DNA from 2 places in the Gordonia sp. NPDC057258 genome. Region 2 is predicted to be linked to the other one. Evidence: riboswitches for the same ligand, from Rfam matches in the RefSeq annotation. Region 2 holds a riboswitch; the other holds the start of a gene.
The links. Region 2 has a riboswitch for cyclic di-AMP ahead of ACFUEJ_RS06045 (C40 family peptidase). Riboswitches for the same ligand answer to the same signal wherever they lie in the genome.
Positions count from the first base shown of each region.

Region 1: another riboswitch for cyclic di-AMP. It lies ahead of ACFUEJ_RS04175 (transglycosylase family protein); the one in region 2 lies ahead of ACFUEJ_RS06045 (C40 family peptidase).

Region 1 is NZ_JBHUXZ010000003.1:190,808-195,010, forward strand. Features, by position in the region: gene ACFUEJ_RS04160 (flavin reductase family protein) at 1-187, shown strand, start outside; gene moaA (GTP 3',8-cyclase MoaA) at 201-1,289, shown strand; gene ACFUEJ_RS04170 (MoaD/ThiS family protein) at 1,301-1,549, shown strand; cyclic di-AMP (ydaO/yuaA leader) riboswitch at 1,775-1,991, shown strand; gene ACFUEJ_RS04175 (transglycosylase family protein) at 1,998-2,618, shown strand; gene ACFUEJ_RS04180 (molybdenum cofactor biosynthesis protein MoaE) at 2,748-3,194, opposite strand; gene ACFUEJ_RS04185 (molybdenum cofactor biosynthesis protein B) at 3,191-3,682, opposite strand; gene moaC (cyclic pyranopterin monophosphate synthase MoaC) at 3,675-4,203, opposite strand, start outside.
Region 2 is NZ_JBHUXZ010000005.1:143,756-147,958, reverse strand. Features, by position in the region: gene ACFUEJ_RS06050 (DEDD exonuclease domain-containing protein) at 1-1,627, opposite strand, end outside; cyclic di-AMP (ydaO/yuaA leader) riboswitch at 2,211-2,442, shown strand; gene ACFUEJ_RS06045 (C40 family peptidase) at 2,459-3,145, shown strand; gene ACFUEJ_RS06040 (NlpC/P60 family protein) at 3,376-4,203, shown strand, end outside.

The DNA.
Region 1 (4,203 bases), on a different contig from region 2:
GGTCTTCGTGCCCGACGCGGCCGCAAACCTGTCGTGCACGATCCACAACGAGATCCAGGCCGGCGACCACACCGTCGTGTTGCTGGAGATCGAGACCTTGCGCGCCGATCCCGACATCGAGCCCCTGGTCTTCCACGCCAGCACCTTCCGCGCCCTGGAGGCGCGCGCGGACCCGACCCGGAAGTGAGTCGCCCAGCACCATGAGCACGGTCGGCCTCGGACTGCCGCTGCCCCGCTCCCCGCGGGAAGCAGCGACCTCCGACGCGCCCACCGACGGGCCGTTGCTCGACACCTTCGGTCGGGTCGCCAAGGATCTCCGGGTCTCGGTCACCGACCGCTGCAATCTTCGGTGCTCGTACTGCATGCCGGCCGAGGGCCTCGACTGGATGCCCACCGACCAGGTGCTGTCCACCGACGAACTGATCCGGGTGCTGACGGTGGCGGTGCGCGACCTGGGGATCGAGCGCATCCGGTTCACCGGCGGCGAACCACTGTTGCGCCGCGACCTCGAGGACGTCATCGCCGCCGTCGCGGGCCTCCCGCAGTCACCCGAGATCGCGATGACGACGAACGGACTCGGTCTGCCCCGGCGGGTCGACGGACTGGTCGAGGCCGGCCTCGACCGCATCAACGTCTCGCTGGACACCATCGACCCGGTCCGCTTCGCCGAGATCACGCGCCGGGACCGTCTGACGGATGTGCTCGACGGCCTGGCGGCGGCGCGCCGCGCCGGGCTCGACCCGGTCAAGGTCAACGCCGTGGTGCCCGACCGTGGCGATCTACCCGGAGTCCCCGACCTGCTCGCCTACTGTCTCGAGCACGGTTACGAGCTGCGGATCATCGAACAGATGCCACTCGACGCCGACCATGCGTGGCAGCGAGCACAGATGGTGACCGCACACGAGATCCTCGCGACCCTGCGGAAGCGGTTCACCCTGCTGCCCGACCCCACGCCACGTGGGAGCGCGCCGGCCGCCACGTGGCTCGTCGACGGCCACCGCGGCGCGCACGGCCCGGCACGCGTCGGGGTGATCGCGTCGGTCACCCGGCCGTTCTGCGGGGACTGCGACCGCACCCGGCTCACCGCGGACGGATCACTGCGCAACTGCCTGTTCGCGACGTCGGAAACCGACGTGCGGCACGCGCTGCGCACCCTCCCCGGCGACGAGATCGACGCCGCCCTCGCGCGCCTGTGGCGCGCGAACATGTGGGCGAAAGCGGCGGGCCACGAAGTGAACGCGGCGGGCTTCACCCAACCGGATCGGCCGATGTCGGCGATCGGCGGCTAGGCTCGCGTCCGATGCAGCTCACAGTTCGTTTCTTCGCGGCCGCGCGCGCCGCCGCCGGTGCCGAGGAGAAGGTGATCGACGTCGACCCGTCGACCCCGCTCGGCGCCCTCGAGGGCATGCTCGCCGCCGGAAACCCGTCCCTCGCCACGGTTCTCGAACGCTGCTCGTATCTGCGCGACGAGATCGCGTTCTCCGATCGGACGCGTGCGCTCGGCACGTGCGCGACACTCGACGTCCTCCCCCCGTTTGCCGGTGGCTGACGCCACACCCGGCTTGTGACCTTGGTCACATCACGGCGCGGTAACAGGATGGGCACGGGACGGCCACTAACCCGTTGAACTGGGATGACGGCCGAAGTGGGTCGGAAGACCCGGATCCGGGCCGAAAATCGCTTGCGTCCAAGCAGGTGATTCAGTCCAACGAACGACGTACTGTTCGAAGCGTCCTCCTCGGAGGTCACGACACAGCAACCAAGACATAACGTCCCACCGGCCGCGCCGAGCCTCGTTCCGCCGGTGGGAACGACAAGCAATCTAGGAACGAGGACGGGGGACCCAACCTCATCCCCTGAGACCGGGCACCACACCAGGTGTCCTCGGGGTTAAGTCCCGGAAGTCGCGGCGACCACCACGACGACCCGAGACCGAGCACCTCTCGCTCGAACCCGACAGCTGACTTCGTAGGCGCGTGGAGAGAGGAAACACAGACATGTCCGGACGTCATCGCAAGCAGACGACCAGCACGGCCGCCAAGACCATCACCAAGGTCGCCCTCACCGGCGCGGTCCTCGGCGGCGGAGCAGCCCTTCTGGGCACCGGTACCGCCAATGCGGCCACCGACGCCGAGTGGAACCAGGTCGCGCAGTGCGAATCCGGTGGCAACTGGGCCATCGCGACTGGCAACGGCTACCACGGCGGCCTGCAGTTCTCCCCGAGCACCTGGACCGGCCACGGCGGCGGCGAGTTCGCCCCGACCGCCGATCAGGCCTCCCGCGAGGAGCAGATCGTCGTCGCCGAGCGTGTGCTCGGTTCGCAGGGCAAGGGCGCCTGGCCCACCTGTGGCACCGGCCTGTCGGGCTCGACCCCGCGCAGCGCGCCGACCGACACCCCGCGTGAGATCGCCCCGGTGCTCCCCGGCGGCAACGGCAGCGTCGACCTCGCGAAGACCACCGAGGACGTCGCCAACCAGGTCACCGACGCCCTCACCGAGGCCGGCGTCAGCCCCGAGATCAAGAACCTCTGGCAGGCGGCCAAGGACAGCGGCGTCACGCTGAACCAGGATCAGATCAAGCTGTTCAACGACAACAAGCACCTGCTGCCCAACCCCTGATCGCCGCTCGACGCCTGATCTGGGACCCAGACGAAGGGCCCCGCACGATGAACCATCCGTGCGGGGCCCTTTTCCATTGGTTTCGACAAGCTCAACCAGCGGGGGGTCAGCTCAACCAGTGGGGCGGAGTCAGGCCGAGTTGACCCACTCGTCGGTGCCGTCGTCGAAGAACTGGTGTTTCCAGACCGGTAGCCGGGCCTTGACCTCGTCGACGAGGCGCGAGCAGGTCTCGAACGCCGCTCGACGATGGTCGGCCGCCACCGCGACCACGAACGCGATGTCGCCGATCACGAGGTCGCCGACCCGGTGGGACACCGCGACCGCGCGCACCCCGTCGACCGCGGAGACCTCCGCGACGACCTCGGCCAGGACCTTCGTCGCCGTCGGGTGCCCCGAATAATGCAGGGCGGTCACGGTGCGGCCGCCGTCGTGGTCGCGGACCGCGCCCACGAACCCGACCACCGCACCGGCTTTGCCGTCGGCGGCGTCGATGACCATCGCCTCGTGGTCGGCCAGCGTGATCGGCTCGTCGACGACGGCGGTGTGCACCACGTGCGGGCCGGCCTCTCGGGTCATCGGTGGTCGCCTCCGCGGATCTGATCGAGCGCGTGGTGGACGACCCCCGCGAGGACGCCGAGCCCGTCGCGGACCCCGCCGGTCGAACCGGGCAGGTTCACGACGAGGGTCGTCCCGGCGATTCCGGCGAGTCCGCGCGAGAGGACCGCGGCGGGCACCGTCGGCAGCCCGGCCGACCTGATGGCGTCGGCCAGACCCGGGATCTCGACGTCGAGGAGCGGGCGGGTCTGTTCCGGAGTCCGGTCCGTGGGCGTCAAACCCGTTCCGCCCGTGGTGATGACGAGGTCGACCTCGGCGTAGATCGCGGCGCGGAGGGCCTCGCCGACCGGCGGGCCGTCGGCGACGACGTCGCACTCGTCGACGGTGAAGCCCTGCTCGACCAGCCATGCCTCGATGATCGGTCCGGACCGGTCTTCGTAGACACCGCTGCTGGCGCGGTTCGACGCGACGACGACGCGCGCGACGCGGGAAGGATTCCGGTCAGTCATGAGCCGGGTCAGACGGCTCGCGGTACCAGTCGCCGGATTTGCCGCCGGTCTTGGCCAGCAGGCGGATGCCGTCCATCTGCGCCCGTCGGTCGACGGCCTTGACCATGTCGTGGAGTGTCAGCCCGGCGACTGCGACCGCTGTCAACGCCTCCATCTCCACACCCGTCTGGCCGGAGGTGGCCACGGTCGCGGTGACCTCGATCGTGTCGGCGCCGATCGCGAAGTCGACCTCCACCGACGACAACGCCAGCTGATGGCACAGCGGGATCAGCTCGTCGGTGCGTTTGGCCGCCATGATCCCGGCGATGCGCGCCGTGGCCAGCACATCTCCTTTGGGCAGCCGCGACTCGCTGAGGAGACCGATCACCTCGGCGGTGGTGCGGAACGTGCCGGCAGCGACGGCGCGACGCTTCGTCGTCGGCTTGGCGCCGACGTCGACCATGCGGGCCGTTCCGGACTCGTCCAGATGACTCAGCCGGGAGCCGCCGGCCGGCCCGGTGTCCCGGGCGTCCGACCCACCT
Region 2 (4,203 bases):
GGCCCGGTAACACGGTCTCCGCGGCCGCGACGAGCGCGTCGACGACGGGCATGGGCGAGACTCCGCGTCGAGCGCGCCCGGCGGCGGCGAGCCGTCCGTACCGGATGACCGCGAACTGCCAGCCGCGTTCACCGTCGGGCCGGGCGACCACGATCTCGGCGATCGCGCACAGCGCGGCCAGTCGCTGGCAGCGGGCGAGGGCGTCGATCGTGAGCGCGAGACGGTCCCGATGCCGCGCCGCGGTCTCGAACATGTGGGCCTGGGCAAGGTCGGTGAGGCGCGCGGTGAGGCCGTCGAGGAGTTCGTCGGCCTCACCTCGCATGAGCCGGCGGGCCGCGGTGACCCGGGGAGAGTAGTCCGGCACCGTCTGCGGCTGCGCCGTGGCCGCCCGGCAGGACCCCGGCCGCCGCCTCCCATCGGCCTCGGGACACCAGTGGTAGCCCGTCGCGCCGAGCCGTGTCGTGCACGTGCGCAGACCGGCGGCCGCCGAGATCACGTCGGCGACGGTCGCCGCGTTGTTGCGGTTGCCCACCGGGCCGATCGACTCGTCGGTGGGTGTTCGGCTGACCTTGAGCCGGGGGAAGCGTTCCTCGGTCAGGGTCACCCACCAACCCTTGTGCGGCTGGGTCGATCGTCGGTTGTACGCCGGTGCGTGCGCGCCGAGGAGCCGGAGTTCGCGGACGGCGGCCTCCAGGGCGTGGGAACACTCCACGACGTCGACCCGTTGGGCGAGGAGCACCATCTCCGCGATGCGGCGGCGCGGGTCGTTGCCACTGAAGTACGACCGGACCCGGCGGCGGAGGTCCACCGCGGTGCCCACGTAGAGGACCTCGTTCGACGGGCCGCGGAACAGGTACACCCCGGGACGGGCCGGGACATGGTCGGCGAGTGCGCGTTTGGCGCGCAGGCGCGGGTCGGTCTTCGGGAGATACGACGTCAGGTCGCCGACTGTCGCGATGCCCTGATTGCCGACGCGCTCGAGGAGCCGGTGGAAGACCTCCACCGTGGCGCGCGCATCGTCGAGCGCCCGGTGGGTGGGCCGCACGGAGACGTCGAACAGGTCGGCGAGCGCGCTGAGCTTGACCGTCGGCGCCTCGTCACGGCTGAGGATGCGCCGGGCCATGGTCACCGTGCACAGGCTGAGGCTGAACGTCCACGGCAGGTGGAGCCGGATCGCGTTCTGCCGGAGGAAACCCATGTCGAAACGAGCGTTGTGGGCCACCAGGATCGAGCCGCGGGCGAACTCGAAGAACGACGGCAGCACCGACTCGATCCGGGGGGCGTCGGTCAGCATCGCGGTGGTGATGCCGGTGAGGGTCACGATCTGCGGGGGGATCGGCCGGCCGGGGTCGACCAGCGTGGCGAACTCGCCGACCACCTCGCCGCCGCGGATCTTGACCGCGCCGATCTCGGTGATCCGGTCGCGGACCGGGTCGGACCCGGTGGTCTCGAGGTCGACGACGACGAGGGTCGTCTCGAAGAGCGACCGGTCGCTGAACTCGTTCGACGTCTCACCCGTGGCCCCCTGGTCGGCGGCCTCCAGGTCGGCGAAGGTGAGCTGCCCCGCGGGCGAGCCGTCCACGCTGGTCTGCGTCACCCGGCGAACACTAGTTCGATCCACCGACATCGCGACCGCGACGCTCCGACATCGTGTCGTGTGACCCGTGTGACTGCTGTGTCGATCGCTGTTCGACGGACTTGTCGGTGGGCGCCCCTAGTCTCCACCTGGACGTGAGAAATGCGGTCTTCTCACGGTCACAACGACCCGTAACGGGGCCGACGCGGCCCACCCTCGCCAGATGAGATGGAGATCACATTATGTACGTCGATTGTGCGCGCTGCCCGGCTCGTCCCGTCGCTTGCGACGGGTGCATGATGACAGTGCTGTTTGGTGGTCCGAGCTGGGACGATATGTCCCACGAAGGTGGAGGTTCGGTAACGGCGGCCACCTCGGACGCGGATGCCGAACTGGACCTCGCCATCGACGTTCTGCAGGCTGCTGCAATGGTGACCAGCGGCGCTGCACGATCTGCAAGATCAGCCAAAACCGCAGTTCAGGCGCCGGATCGACGCGCTTCTGTGACCGTCCTCAGGGCAGGCTGAGAAGCGGCCGAGGTTTGGCTGTCTGTCGCTTAGTGGACAGAGCGCATCCGATTTCGTAACCTTTCTGAGACCTTTGCGGAGCGTCCCGCTTCAACAGAAGTGGTCCGCAGTAGTCACCGCTCAATCGCCCTCGCGGGCGAACCGGGGAACCACAACCTTCGGACGGGCTCGTCGGAGCGCATCACCACTGATGCGACTCGGTCGAAACCGATCCGAATCGGGGTGAATCGCGTTGCCATGCATGAGTGTCCAGTGGATACCTCATGCGCGAAAACGTGTAGGGCCACTCTTCCGGCCCGAACCCGACAGCTAACTCGGTCGGCGGTAGAGGAAGATCTGAAGGAGAACTCGCTTCGTGGCCAAACATCGTTTGGAACAGCCCAATCGTGGCAGCACGGTCGCCAAGAAGGCGGTGATCGCTGGATCGATCACACTCGGTTCGCTCGCCGCAGCCGCCGGCCCTGCTCTCGCCGCCCCGGTCCACACCCCGCTGGGCACTTTCGAGATCCCGGCCCTGCCCGGCGCGAAGGCCCCGGAGGCCAAGCCCGCGCCTGAGGCCACGCCGGTGAAGAAGTCGCCCGCCGCCACGGTCGAGATCCCCAACCTGGGGCAGTTCACCGTGCCGGGTATCGCGCCGGAGCAGATCCCGCAGCAGTTCCGCCCGCAGGGTGGCGGCGCGCCCCTGGGCCAGCCGCAGCTGACCGCCGGTCAGAAGGCGGTAAAGGCCGCCGAGAGCAAGATCGGTGCGCCGTACTCCTACGGCTCCGCCGGCCCCAACGCATTCGACTGCTCGGGCCTCATCTACTGGTCCTACAAGCAGGCCGGCAAGAACATCCCGCGCGACAGCTACGGCCAGCTCGGCGGCGGACGCGCGGTGTCGTACTCCGAGGCCAAGCCCGGCGACGTCATGATCTTCAACGGTGGCGGCCACGCCGGCATCTACGTCGGCAACGGTCAGTTCGTCCACTCGTCCAACTACGGCACGCCGGTCAAGCGCGACGCCGTCAAGGAGTGGACCCTGACGGGCATCCGTCGGTACTGACGACAACTGAACACGAACAGACTGAGCACGAAGGTCTCTGGACGGGCGGATCGCGTGGATTGCGATCCGCCCGAACCAGTCCCGGGGGCCGGTCGGCCGCCTAGGGTGGTCGACGGGACGCGGGGTACGGGTGCAGGGGCCCGGGATGCTCAGGGATCGACGAGCACACACGAGGGAGTGAGTAGACCGTGCTGATCGGGGAGGGGCGTGGTCGCGCGATGCGGCCGAGGATGCGTTCGGGTCCGCTGATGGTGGCGCTCTGTGTCCTGTCGGCGTTCGCCGTTCTGGCACCGACCGTCGCCGGCGGCGTCGGGGACGCCCGTGCGGTGCCCGCGCGCTCGGCCGATCAGCTGCTCGACCGCTACAAGCAACTGGGCATCGACGCGGAGAAGACCACCGAGGCGATGCACAACGCCAAGATCGAGTACGACAAGCAGCGCGGCATCGTGGCGGCGGCCAAGAAAGCCGCGGCCGAGGCGCAGCAGACGCTGGACACCAGCCGCGCCCAGCTCGCCGTGCACCAGAACCGAGTCGACGCGATCGTCCGCGCCAGCTATCAGGGCGCGCGGGTCAGCGGACTGTACGCCGTGATGGTCAGCGACTCCCCGCAGGCGCTCCTGGACCAGATGTCGGGTCTCGACATGATCTCGCGTCAGGCGTCGGTGGACCTGACCGCGATCAAGAAGGTACGGGCCAGGACCGCTGTCGCGAAGAAGGATGCCGAGCGCACGGCGGTGGCCGCCTCCGAGGCGGTCTCCCGCGCCGAACGGGTCCGTGGTGACCTCCAGACGAAGCAAGCCGACCTGCAGCTCCAGGCGATCCAGATCCGGTCGATCTACAAGTCGATGACCGGCAAGCAGTTGGCGGCTCTGCGCGGTCCGACCTTCGACTTCGATCCGCGACTGGTGCCCAAGGGCACCGCCGCCGGACTGATCGCCACCCACGCCGCCCTCACCCGGATCGGTGACCCCTACGTGTGGGGCGCCACCGGACCGAATTCGTTCGACTGCTCGGGACTCATGGTGTGGGCGTTCCGGCAGGCCGGCAAGACCATCCCG